Linked DNA regions of Roseobacter denitrificans OCh 114. The protein of the gene in region 1 interacts with the protein of each later gene in a pairwise test. Links are inferred from orthologs where the notes say so. Each region holds a gene or a part of one and is shown on either strand. Other genes may lie near its edges.

Evidence for each region. Proteins that work in one complex are often made in the same cells at the same time.
Region 2: the proteins of ileS (region 1) and RD1_RS10220 interact in binary tests that used the Escherichia coli proteins (3 or more experiments, as listed by UniProt). The link is inferred for Roseobacter denitrificans OCh 114 from one-to-one orthologs.

The regions. Positions count from the first base shown.
Region 1 is NC_008209.1:1,978,198-1,985,125, reverse strand. The notes cover bases 966-4,502. They hold ileS (isoleucine--tRNA ligase), read right to left. Parts: upstream 4,160-4,502; coding sequence 1,166-4,159; downstream 966-1,165. Other genes in these bases: RD1_RS09600 (YcjF family protein), read right to left, coding at 4,365-4,502; RD1_RS09610 (methylated-DNA--[protein]-cysteine S-methyltransferase), read right to left, coding at 966-1,094. In the rest of the region: RD1_RS09615 (CDP-alcohol phosphatidyltransferase family protein), read left to right, coding at 1-477; more of RD1_RS09610, read right to left, coding at 639-965; more of RD1_RS09600, read right to left, coding at 4,503-5,360; RD1_RS09595 (GNAT family N-acetyltransferase), read right to left, coding at 5,360-5,845; RD1_RS09590 (YcjX family protein), read right to left, coding at 5,842-6,928. UniProt on the Escherichia coli protein: Catalyzes the attachment of isoleucine to tRNA(Ile). As IleRS can inadvertently accommodate and process structurally similar amino acids such as valine, to avoid such errors it has two additional distinct tRNA(Ile)-dependent editing activities.
Region 2 is NC_008209.1:2,110,864-2,116,738, reverse strand. Bases 546-3,467 are described here. They hold RD1_RS10220 (sugar ABC transporter substrate-binding protein), read left to right. Parts: upstream 546-1,459; coding sequence 1,460-2,476; downstream 2,477-3,467. Other genes in these bases: RD1_RS10215 (ABC transporter permease), read left to right, coding at 2,587-3,467; RD1_RS10225 (ROK family transcriptional regulator), read right to left, coding at 546-1,311. Also shown: more of RD1_RS10225, read right to left, coding at 103-545; more of RD1_RS10215, read left to right, coding at 3,468-3,648; RD1_RS10210 (ATP-binding cassette domain-containing protein), read left to right, coding at 3,648-4,421; RD1_RS10205 (AAA family ATPase), read left to right, coding at 4,411-5,037; RD1_RS10200 (inositol monophosphatase family protein), read right to left, coding at 5,164-5,875. UniProt on the Escherichia coli protein: Part of the ABC transporter complex RbsABC involved in ribose import. Binds ribose. Also serves as the primary chemoreceptor for chemotaxis.

The DNA.
Region 1 (6,928 bases):
ATCGACTACCTCACCTATGTCTTCATCCCCGCCTTTGCGCTGTTCAAATCTGGGCTAATGGATGGCTGGACAGGCTGGGTCGCGATCATCGTGATTACCTTTGCCTCGGCCATGTATTTCGCCGATACGCGCATGAAAACAAAGGACAATTCTTTTTCAGGGTTTCCGGGATGCTGGAACATGCTAGTGCTGGTGATCTTTGCGCTCGAGCCCAATTTCTGGGTCAGCCTTGCGCTTGTCTCTGTACTTGCCGTTGGCATGTTCCTGCCGCTGAAGTTTGTGCACCCGGTGCGCACACGGCGCTGGCGGTGGGTGACGCTGCCCATGGCCATAGCGTGGACGGGGTTTGCGGGCTGGGCCGCCTGGGTGGATTTCCACCCCGAAAGCTGGGCACATTGGGGATTGGTCACGACATCCGTCTACCTTCTTTTCGCAGGGGTCGCCCAACAGATCATCCCGGAAAAAGCGCACCACTGATCCGCAATGACGGCGCATCAGACACCATGAATTTCAGCACAAGCGTTTCAAGTTGATCCTGAAGCATCATGCAAAAAACCTGATACTCGCAACGCTGCCTGAAATCAAAGATTTCAACGCGTAACGTGATACTCGATGTTTCAGGTTGTTCGTCAGACGCTCTAGATCAACAAACCCGCCGCCCCTTCGTGACGCAAAAGCGCCACTTTGGTTTCCACCCCACCTACCCCCGAAAACCCGGTAAGCCCTTTGGCCCCCATGACACGGTGACAGGGTATGATGATCGGGATCGGATTTGCCCCGCAAGCCTGTCCGACCGCTTGTGCAGGCACGCCGAGCGCTCTGGCGATATCCCCGTAGGTGCAGGTATCGCCAAACGGAATGGCGCAGATTGCGTCGCAGACCGCCCGTTGAAAGGCGCTGCCCCGGATGCGAACAGGCAGATCGAACTGCTGGCGCGCGCCTTGATCATATTCCGAAACCTGCAAGGAGGCGCGCTGCAAAAGCTCTGATGCATCCTCTCGGGCTGCACTGCCCCAGCTGACGGAGACAAGTGCGCCCGCCTCTTCCCTCAGGGTCAGGCGTCCGAATTGCGTATCCACCGTGCATGTCAACATCGCCCGACCGTCGCGCATCACGGCCCTCGGAACAACCCGAAAGCTGCGCTTTCGGGCCGCGCCTTTTCGGGTCAGCTCATCGCACTGTCACAACGCCCGCAAACACCTGCATGGCTGTGGCTGCCCACATCCGGCAAGATCTTCCAGCAACGCGCACATTTTCCGCCCTCGGCTTTGCGGAACACAACGGCGATCCCATCGGTCTCCGGCAGGCGGAAGGCCCCGTCCGGTGCCGCATCCCCCGTCAGGGTGATCTGCGATGTGATGCAGATGTCTTCAAAGGGGACGGCGTCCAGCGTGGCGCGCAGCGCGGCGTCGCTGACATGGACCGTCGGCGCCGCTTCCAGCGACGCGCCGATGACCTTGTTGGTACGCTCGACTTCCAGCGCAGCCGTGACAACACGGCGCGCGCTGCGCACCCCGGCCCATTTCGCGGCAAGATCAGGGTCCAGCCAGGCGGCGGGTGTCTCGGGGAAGTCCTGCAGATGCACCGAACTGTCAGGCCCGTCAAAACGCTGCAGCCAGACTTCTTCCATGGTGAAGACCAACACCGGTGCAAGCCATGTGGTCAGACGGTGAAACAGGATGTCCAGAACCGTCCGCGCCGCACGCCGCTGCACAGTGTCGCCATCACAATAAAGCGCATCCTTGCGGATATCGAAATAAAAGGCCGACAAATCCACCGTAGCAAAGGTAAAGACCGCCTGAAACACGCCCTGAAAGTCATAGGCCGCGTAGCCATCGCGCACGGTCTTGTCCAACTCGGCCAGCCGGTGCAGCACCCAGCGTTCCAATTCCGGCATGTCGGCAGGGTCCATGCGGTCGCTTTGCGTAAAATCCGTAAGCGAGCCCAGCATATAGCGCATGGTGTTGCGCAACCGCCGATAGCTGTCGGCCACACCCTTGAGGATTTCCGGCCCGATGCGCTGATCTAGAGTGTAATCGGTCTGTGCCACCCAAAGCCGCAGGATATCCGCACCGTATTGCTGAACGATCTTTTCAGGCACGATGGTATTGCCGAGCGATTTGGACATCTTCATACCCTTTTCATCCAGCGTGAACCCATGGGTGACCACGTTACGGTAGGGTGAGCGCCCCGTGGTGCCCACCGATTGCAACAGCGACGAATGGAACCAGCCGCGGTGCTGATCGGTGCCTTCCATATAGACATCCGCGATGCCATCCTCGGACCCATCCGCCCGGTCGCGCAGGGTAAAGGCATGGGTCGATCCGCTGTCGAACCACACATCAAGGATATCCATCACCTGATCGTAGTCGTCCGGGTCAACGATCCCGCCGAGGAACCGTTCCTTGGCACCCTCCTCATACCACACATCCGCGCCTTCGGCCTCAAAGGCATCGACGATGCGCTGATTGACATCCTCATTGCGCAGCAGGAAATCAGGATCGGTTGGCAAGGCACCCTTCCTGGTGAAACAGGTCAGCGGGACACCCCAGGCGCGCTGGCGCGACAACACCCAATCAGGCCGTGCCTCCATCATCGAATGGAGCCGGTTGCGCCCCGATTGCGGGGTCCAGTTCACCCTGTCGATCTCGCGCAGGGCGCGGGCGCGGATGGTAAATTCGTCATCCCCGATCTGCATGGGCTTGTCGATCGCCGCGAACCACTGGGGGGTATTGCGATAGATGATCGGAGCCTTCGAGCGCCAGGAATGCGGATAGCTGTGCTTGATCTTGCCCCGTGCAAGCAGACCGCCGACCTCTGCCAGCTTGTTGATGACCGCAGTATTGGCATCGCCCTCCTTGCCCTTGCGGTTGAGGATGTATTTGCCACCGAAAAACGGCAGGCTTTCGCGGAACATGCCCTCATCGGTGACGTTATAGGTGATCACATCCTGCAACATGCCCAGATCACGGTAGAGCTCATATTCCTCCATCCCGTGGCTGGGCGCGCAGTGGACAAAACCGGTGCCTTCCGTGTCAGTCACGAAATCCGCAGCGCGGAAATCACGCAGGCCGTCCCATTCGCCGTCGGCGCCCTCTTTTTCCTTCAGTGGGTGCGCCAGTTTGATACCGGCCAATTCATCGTTGGTGACGTCACGTAGGCGCCTCCACATTCCCTCGTCGAGGCGCGCTCTCGTCAGTACCTCTTCAGCCTGTTTGTCGGCGAGGATGTAGCGATCGCCGATCTTCACCCAGTTTTCTTGGGGCCGGCCGGTGATCTCATAAAGCCCATAGGAGATGTTCTCGCCATAGACCACGGCCTTGTTTGACGGGATCGTCCATGGCGTAGTTGTCCAAATGACGACATGCGCTCCCATCAAATCCTCCGGCATTTCTCCGATAGGCTCATCGCCTAGAGATCCAGCTTGCGGCGCGGAGATCATATCCACCCGGAACTTCACCCAGATGGTAAAGCTCTCCTTGTCGTGATACTCCACCTCCGCCTCGGCCAGCGCCGTCTGCTCGATCGGCGACCACATCACGGGTTTGCTGCCCTGATAGAGCGTGCCGTTCATCAGGAACTTCATGAATTCCTCGGCAATCACCCGTTCGGCGTGGAAATCCATCGTCAGATAAGGTTTTTCCCAATTGCCCGTGACACCCAGCCGCTTGAATTCCTCGCGCTGGATATCGACCCAGCCTGCGGCAAATTTGCGGCACTCGGCGCGGAAATCGTTGATCGGCACATCGTCCTTGTTACGGCCCTTTTGGCGGTATTGTTCCTCGATTTTCCACTCGATCGGCAGCCCGTGACAATCCCAGCCGGGGATATAGCGCGCGTCATGCCCCATCATCTGGTGGCTGCGCACGATCATATCCTTGATGGTCTTGTTGAGCGCATGCCCGATATGCAGATGCCCATTGGCATAGGGCGGCCCGTCGTGCAGCGTAAAGGGCGTGCGCGTGGGTTTGCCATCTTCGCCCGTCGAGGCAAGCGCCTTTTCACGCAGCCGGTCGTAAATCCCGATCCGTTCCCAGCGGGCCAACCAGTCGGGTTCGCGCTTGGGCAGACCTGCGCGCATCGGAAAATCCGTCTTGGGCAGGTTCAGCGTGGATTTGTAATCAGGGGCGGCTGTCGTGTCAGTCGTGTCGGCGCACATTGCGGGCGTCCTCTCGGATGGTCTTTGAAATGGAGTAAGCTGTCGGTGCGAAAAGCTCAAACACCTTGGCCCGGCGTCTCATCAACTCAGAGCGCCGGGGATGTAATTCGCACGGTAATCACGAAAAATCCTGTCATGCGCGCGTGTATAAGCCCAGCGTTGCGCCATCACAAGACCCCATCCAACGGACCTGCAGCCAGCGCCTTCAGGTTCTGCCGGGTTTGAAAAGGCCGCTCAGGCTGTTGGTGATGATCTCGCGCACCTTCGGGCGTTTTTGCGTCGCGAAAGCCATGGGCCGGCACACCTCCATCGCCGCGACACCCACGCGTGCGGTCAGTGCTCCATTGACGAGCCCCTCGCCAAATCTCCGCGACAGCTTGCCCACGATGGAGCCGCCAAGGATCGGCTCAAGCATATCGTCCCCCACGGCAACCGCACCCGTCGCCACCATATGCGCAAGCACAGCACGCGTCAGCCGCCAGCTGCCCAGTGTCCCGGCGCGCCCGCCATAGACTTCGGCGATACGGCGAATCATGCGGATGTTGGCGGTCAATGCAGCGGCCACATCCGCGAGGGCCAGCGGCACCAGCGCCGTTACCGTGGCGACGTGCCGCGCGGCCACCTCAACTTCGCGCGCCGCCATCCGGTCCAGCGGGGCGAGCAGTTCGGTTTCACACACGCCCAGCAAGCCGGCCGCATCCAGTTGATCGGGGGCCAGATCGGCAAACCGTCCGCGTGCCCAGCGGGTTTCCTCGCGGGTTTTATACAGCGCGACCAGACGATCCGACACTTTGCGCGCCGCTGCCAGATCAGCGTCCAGCAAGGCGGCATCGGCATCGCGGCGCAGGCTGTCAACCTTTGCCAGACGGCTCAGCGCGGCAAGTTCACGCAGGACAATCAGCGCCAGCACGACAAGAAAAGCAGCAAGCAGCACCGTCACCGCCCAGCCCAGCACCGGATTGCGCATCACGAGGCCGGTGACAAAATCCCAGGCCGCAACCGAGACGATGGCCCCCATCAGCCCCGCGCCAAGGCCAAAAAACCAGCGCACAAGCCGGGACGGGCGGCGCGCGGCCAGCCCTGCCACGCTTTGCATCGCCTGCCCCTGCGGGGGCGGTGTCAGGTCTGGGACCGGCGGCGCCTCGGCGACGGATCTGGTTTCTTGCGCCTCAAGGTCGATCAGCACAGGACCTTTGGCCATCAGCCCGTTTTCCTTGCGCCGCGCGCGGGTTTGAATTCGGGCGCATTGCGAGTCCATTCAAAGCGGATGTCCGGCAAACCGGCCTCGTTCCCACTGCCGTTCGTGCGATCCACGCTTACGAAACCGCGCAACTCATAGAAAATCGCGGCAACGCCATTGGCCTCATAGCTCCATAAGCCGAGCTTGTCGCATTCGCCCTTCGCATCTTCAAGCAGCGCGGTGCCGATGCCCTTGTCCTGCGCTTCTGGCAGGACATACAGCGCGTAAACCTCGCTCTCGTGACGGGCGATAAAACCGACAACCTTGTTGTCGATCTTGGCAACCTTGACCCACCCGGCCTCAATCATGTCGCCGGCATATTTGATTTCTTCCGCCGCCGAATGCACGCGCGGCAGCCACGGCATCAAGTCATTTGACACCGACAGAATGTTTCCAACAGCACCGGCATCCAGCGACCGGGCGGGAGAAATAGTGAATTCGATCATAGCCTATCCCCTAAAAGGAATTGGGCCGCCTGATCAAGTCGGATATGCGGCGGACCATCGCCGGGGCGCAAACTCAACACCGATGGTGCGAAATTCATCACACGGTAATCGTCATCGAGCCAGCTTTCGGCGCCCTCCCGCGCAGGCGTCAGCACTCTGGCCGGATCGCCTGGCAGGTCACCGGGATAAAACGCCGCCTGTTTGCCGGTCTCAAGCAGTTGACCGCGCACCACATCAAGGGTTTGACCCGCGTGGGTGACGGTTTCTTCGGTGGTGGCGCGCAAAGAGGCAATCGCCATCGCCTGTGTCTGCGCCCCTGCAAACTGCGCCTTGTTGCGCGCATCGCGCACCAGAGCGTCAATGATCGCGGTGAGTTTATCGTGCTGCTTGTGATGCAAATGATCCGCTTTGGTCGCGGCAAAGAGTATCTTTTCCACCCGTTTGCCCGCAAATAGCTGCGTCAGAAAGGCGTTGCGCCCGGGCCGGAAGGCACCAAGAATGTCTGCCATGGCCCCGCGCATATCCTCAACTGCCCGTGGGCCCTTGTGGATCGCGCCCAAGGCATCAACCAGCACGACCTGACGGTCGATCCGCGCAAAATGATCCCGGAAAAACGGGCGCACGACCGCGCGTTTATAGGCTTCAAACCGCCGTGCCATCTCGCGGCGCAACGATCCGCGCGCATTTGTTCCATCCCCTGTCAATGGGGCAAAGGTCAGCACGGGGGACCCCTCCAGATCACCGGGCAGCAAAAAACGCCCCGGTGAACAGTCGTAATATCCCGCAAGGCGCGCGACATTGAGGTAGTCGGTAAAGCCCGCCGCCAGCGCCTTGGCCAACGGTTCGTCCAGTTTTGCATCCGCTGCGACGGCCGCGCTTTGCGCCAGATAGGCTTGCGCCTGTGGGCGCTCAGCCGCGCGCGCCAGCGTTTCCTGCGACCATGTGGCGTAATCCTTGTCCAAAAGCGCCAGATCCAGCAGCCACTCACCGGGATAATCAATGATGTCCAGATGGATCGTGCGCGGCCCCTGCAGCCCCGCCAAAAGCCCCGCGCGGCGCACCCGCAACGACAACCGCAACTCG
Region 2 (5,875 bases), 130 kb from region 1 along the record:
TAAGAATGTGCCCAACTAGGGGATGAGTTCTTAAAATTCACAATGAATTGCCTTCTTTTCACTATCACTACCGCAATAGGCTAACGGCGAGAGTCAATGCACTCAAAAGTGGCCATCTGACGCCATCGGTTTGGATACCAGAAAATACTGAGAGAAAACGGGAACGCATGCCGCACCGATGCCGCGCGCCTCGGCGCCGACCTGCCCGGCGAGAATATTCGGAAGAATGAGGCCGCGACTGTCTTCCTTGGCCACGTAAGCCGCGACAGCCTCCACCAAAGCGCTGCGCACCCAGTCCGGGATGTATCCGTCGATCAGGACGGCTTCAAAATCAATGACCGAACAGGCGGAAATGCAGGCTTGCGCAATGGCATGGGCGGTTTCATCTATCCAGGGTGTGACCTGCGCTGAAAATTTGTCCCAGTCCTGAGGCTGCGACCAAAGCTGTTTGGGGTCATGGCCCGATTGTGCCAGCCGCGTTTCGAGCACATGCAGCGATGCAATATCCAGCAGTTGCCGCGTGCGCCCCGCCTTGTCACCGACACGAAGCGGCCCAAACGCGCCCGCATTGCCCAGCTTGCCTTCATAAACCGAATTGCCCAGAACAACGCCCCCGCCGATAAACGTGGACACAAAGAAGTAGACAAAATTGTCCAACGCCTTGCCACGTCCGTAGATTTGTTCGGCCCAGCAGGCGCTGGTTGCATCATTCACCATGTAAAGCGGCAAATCGGTGAAGCCTGCGACCTCGTGTTCAAAAGAGACATCTTTCCACGACAGAAATTCCTCAGGCGTATTGCCGTCCGATGCGCCCCATTTCCAGATTTCAAAGGGCGCGGCGATCCCGATGCCGCATAGCTTGTTGGCAAGCTCCGGGCCAATCTGTTCCACTGCTTCGGAAAAAGCCGCGCGCAAAAAGGCGAAGACCTCATGCGGCAAGGCAAGATCGTACTGGATATGTTTTCTGAACAAAATCAGCCCGTTGAGGTCGGTCAGCAACACGTCACTACCGCGGCGGCCCAGTTTGCACCCAACCGAAATGGCCCCTTTGGGATTCAAGGCCATCGGTATGGATGGCTTGCCCACCCGCCCCTTGGAGGGCCGCCCCTTGGTCACGAGACCGTCGCTTTCCAGTTTACGCAAAATGACCGAAACGGTTTGGGCCGAAAGCTTGGTCTGTCGGGCGATCTCACTGCCCGGCAGTTGCCCATTCCGGTGCAGAACCGACAGAATCAAACGCTCGTTGTAGGCGCGCAACCCCTTCTGATTGGCCCCGCGATTCGACGCCCTGATGACAGGTGACTGGGTCATCCGCTCCCTCGCAAATTCGCTTCCAAGCTGCCGGAGCGGAGTTAATAAATCAAGTTTACTTATTAATTGACTCGCGCCGCGATTTAGCGCACCGTCCGGCCTCAAGCACGTCAGACAACGTGTGTACAAATTGGTTTGGGAGGATCACATGAAAAGACTTATCGCTGGCACCGCATTGGCGCTGATTGCATCCGCAAGCACCGCCGTGGCGGACGATTCCGTTTCCGCGTGCCTGATTACAAAAACAGACACGAACCCCTTCTTTGTCAAAATGCGCGAAGGCGCTGCCGCCAAGGCCGAAGAACTGGGGATTACGCTGAACTCCTATGCAGGCAAGGTCGACGGCGACCATGAAACGCAGGTCGCTGCAATCGAAACCTGCATCGCGAATGGCGCGGATGGCATTCTGCTGACAGCTTCAGACACGTCCTCGATTGTGCCTGCGGTGCAGCAGGCCCGCGACGCCGGACTGCTGGTGATCGCGCTGGATACGCCGCTTGAACCCATTGACTCAGCCGATATGACCTTTGCGACGGATAACTTTCTGGCTGGTGAATTGATTGGCAAATGGGCGGCCGCAACCTTGGGGGATGATGCAGCGAATGCGAAAATCGCCATGCTGGATCTGGCCGTGAGCCAACCCTCCGTCGGGGTTCTGCGCGATCAGGGCTTCATGACCGGCTTCGGGATCGACGTCAAAGACCCCAACCGTTGGGGTGACGAGGACGACCCGCGTATTGTTGGCCATGACGTGACCGCCGGAAACGAGGAAGGCGGGCGTCGCGCCATGGAAAACCTGCTGGCCAAGGACCCGATGATCAACGTGGTCTATACGATCAACGAACCGGCGGCAGCGGGTGCCTATGAAGCGTTGAAATCCATTGGCCGTGAAAACGACGTCTTGATCGTTTCGGTCGATGGCGGCTGCCCCGGCGTGCAGAATGTGGCGGACGGCGTGATCGGCGCGACCTCCCAGCAATATCCGCTGCTGATGGCCTCCAAGGGTATCGAGGCGATTGCGAATTGGGCCAAAGACGGCAGCAAGCCCGAAGCCACTGAAGGCAAAGGGTTCTTTGACACAGGCGTTGCCTTGGTGACGGACCAGCCCGTGGACGGTGTGGACAGCATCGACACCAAAGAGGGCATGGATCTGTGCTGGGGTTGATCCGCGGGTCGCAATAATCTTACCTGAGATAAGAGGGGGGCGCGTCTGAACCCGCCCCCCTTGGTTGTTCAAAACCAGATGTCACGGCATCTCAACAAGGAGAGACCGCAATGTCCGGACCCGACAATTACGAGGCCGCAAGCGCGGATGCCGCGAATGAAATTGCCTCGTTTGATACAGGCAAGAAGGGGATTGTCAGCCGCTTTCACCATGCGCTGCATACAACCCCTGCCCTTGTCCCGCTCATCGTCCTGCTTGCATCCATTGCCATCTTTGGCGTCTTGCTGGGCACGCGGTTCTTTTCGCCCTTCGCGCTGACGCTGATCCTGCAACAGGTGCAGATCGTCGGCATTGTGGCGGCAGCGCAAAGCCTTGTGATCCTGACCGCCGGCATTGACCTCAGCGTCGGGGCCATCGCCGTGATCTCATCGGTTGTGATGGGACAATTCAGTTTTCGCTACGGGGTGCCGGTTGAGGTTGCAATCGTCTGTGGTCTGGCGTTTGGCACAATGATCGGTGCCGTGAATGGCTGGCTGATCGCGGTGATGAAACTGCCCCCATTCATCGTGACGCTGGGCATGTGGCAAATCGTGCTGGCGGCGAATTTCCTGTATTCCGCGAATGAAACAATCCGAAGTCAGGACATCGCGGAACAGGCCCCGATGCTGCAATTGATGGGTGCGAAGTTCAATGTGGGCGGCGCGGTCTTTACCTTTGGTGTGGTCTTTATGCTGGTCCTTGTGCTGGTGCTGGCCTATGTGCTCAAACACACGGCTTGGGGGCGGCACGTCTATGCGGTGGGCGATGATCCCGAAGCTGCCGCCCTGTCCGGGGTGAATGTCAAGAAGACGCTGATTTCTGTCTATGCGCTGGCCGGTTTGATCTGCGCCTTTGCCGGATGGGCACTGATCGGGCGGATCGGCTCGGTCTCCCCCACGTCAGGACAGCTGTTGAACATCGAAAGCATCACCGCCGTGGTGATCGGGGGGATTTCGCTGTTTGGCGGGCGCGGGTCGATCCTTGGGACGTTCTTTGGCGCGCTGATCGTCGGGGTTTTCACGCTCGGCCTGCGTCTGCTCGGTGCGGATGCGCAATGGACATTCCTGCTGATCGGGGCGCTGATCATCGCCGCGGTGGCGGTTGACCAATGGATCAGGAAGGTGGCGGCATAATGGAACCGATTTTGAAGGGCCGCGGGCTGGTCAAACGCTACGGCAAGGTTACAGCGCTTGATCATTGTGACTTTGACCTGATGCCGGGCGAAATACTGGCCGTGATCGGGGACAATGGGGCGGGCAAAAGCACGCTGATCAAAGCCATGTCCGGCGCTGTGACACCGGACGAAGGCATCGTTGAACTGGAAGGCCAACAGGTGCGCTTCACCTCCCCCATTGATGCGCGTCATGCCGGTATTGAAACGGTATATCAGACACTTGCCATGTCACCGGCCCTGTCGATTGCCGACAATATGTTCATGGGGCGCGAGCTGCGCAAACCGGGGTTTCGCGGCAAGGTGCTGCGCCAGCTTGACCGCAAAAAGATGGAAGAGATCGCGCGCGAAAAGCTGTCCGAACTTGGGTTGATGACGATCCAGAACATCAATCAGGCGGTCGAGACGCTTTCGGGCGGGCAACGTCAGGGGGTGGCGGTCGCACGCGCTGCGGCGTTCGGGTCCAAGGTCATTATTCTGGACGAGCCGACCGCCGCACTTGGCGTCAAGGAAAGCCGCCGCGTGCTGGAACTTATTCAGGACGTCAAAAGCCGAGGCATCCCGATCATCCTGATCAGCCACAACATGCCGCATGTTTTCGAGGTCGCAGATCGCATTCACGTGCACCGTCTGGGCAAACGCCTCTGTGTTGTCGACCCCAAGGATCACTCCATGTCCGACGCCGTGGCCTATATGACCGGGGCCACCGTGCCGGATGGGGCGCATGCAGCTTGACTGGGATCTAGAGGCGCTGGCCGCACGGATCACGGCGCTGCCCTTTCGCAACAAAAGGCGGCTGATTGCCTTGGCTGGCCCGCCCGCAAGTGGGAAATCAACGCTCGCCGAGGCCTTGGCCGAACGCGTCCCCAACAGCTGCGCGCTGCCGATGGACGGGTTTCACCTTGACAACCGCATCCTGCGCGAACGCGGGTTGAGTGCGCGCAAGGGTGCGCCCGAGACCTTCGACGTGGCCGGATTGGCGCATCTGCTGCGCCGCCTGCTGCGGGAGGACAGCGTGGTTTACCCGCTCTTTGACCGCCATCTGGATTGCGCCGTGGCTGGCGCAGGCATCGCCGAGGCGAGTGCGACGACCGTTATTGTCGAGGGCAACTATCTGCTGCTCGACGCCCCGGAGTGGCGCGATCTGCGCCCTCTTTGGGATTTCGCGGTTTATGTGTCCGTCTCCTCCGACGTACTGCGCGCTCGCCTGTTGAAACGCTGGCACGATCACGGGTTCGCGGATGCAGATGCGCAGGCAAAGGTTGCGCAAAACGACATGCCCAACGCGCAAACCATATGTAACGCATTGCTGACCCCTGATTGCACCCTGCACCAAAAATCAACGCCCTAAAGCGACATGCGAAAAACCGCAATCACGTAACGCCGCCTGAAAACAAAGGTTTCAACACGTTACGTGCTTCTTGATGTTTCAGGTATTTCGTCAGACGCCCTAAACCGTGCCCCGGTGCTCGGCAGGCTACTTGTAGGCGGTATCCGCGATCTTCAACAGGTCATCGAAAACCGCACTTCCGCCAGCGATCACGCGTCCACCCTGTGCAATCATCTGGTTGGCGCTTTGATCCTCGATCTGCCCACCGGCTTCGGCAATCAGCAGCTGTCCGGCCAGACAATCCCAGGCGTTCATGTGCTCTTCGATATACCCAAGCAACCGTCCCGACGCCACATAGGCCAGCGACAGCGCGCCCGATGCATTGCGATGAAACACGCCACCCTTTTCCAGAATGGCCAGCACGACCTCGGCAGAGGCCTGCGCGGAAATCCGGCTTGAATAGCCGGTGCCAACGGTCCCACGGGTAATCGGCGCATCGCTCGCACAGGCCATGGGCGCACCATTCAGAGTGGCCCCCGCACCGCGATTGGCCACGAACATCTCGTTATGCACCGGATCAAAGATCACACCGATCTGCGTGCTGTCCTCGCACACGACAGCCAGCACCACCGTCCACGCCGGAATGCCGGAGATGAAATTTGTGGTCCCGTCAATCGGGTCAATGACCCAAGTGTACCCCGTCGTGGATGGCTTTGGCGCATCCTCCTCACCAACGATCCCATCATCCGGGAAAGCGGCGGTGATCAGGTTGCGAATATGTGTTTCAACCGCTTTGTCAGCCTCGGATACAAAGTCCTGCGGGCCCTTGTCTTCGATCACGAGTGATCCGAGGCGTCGA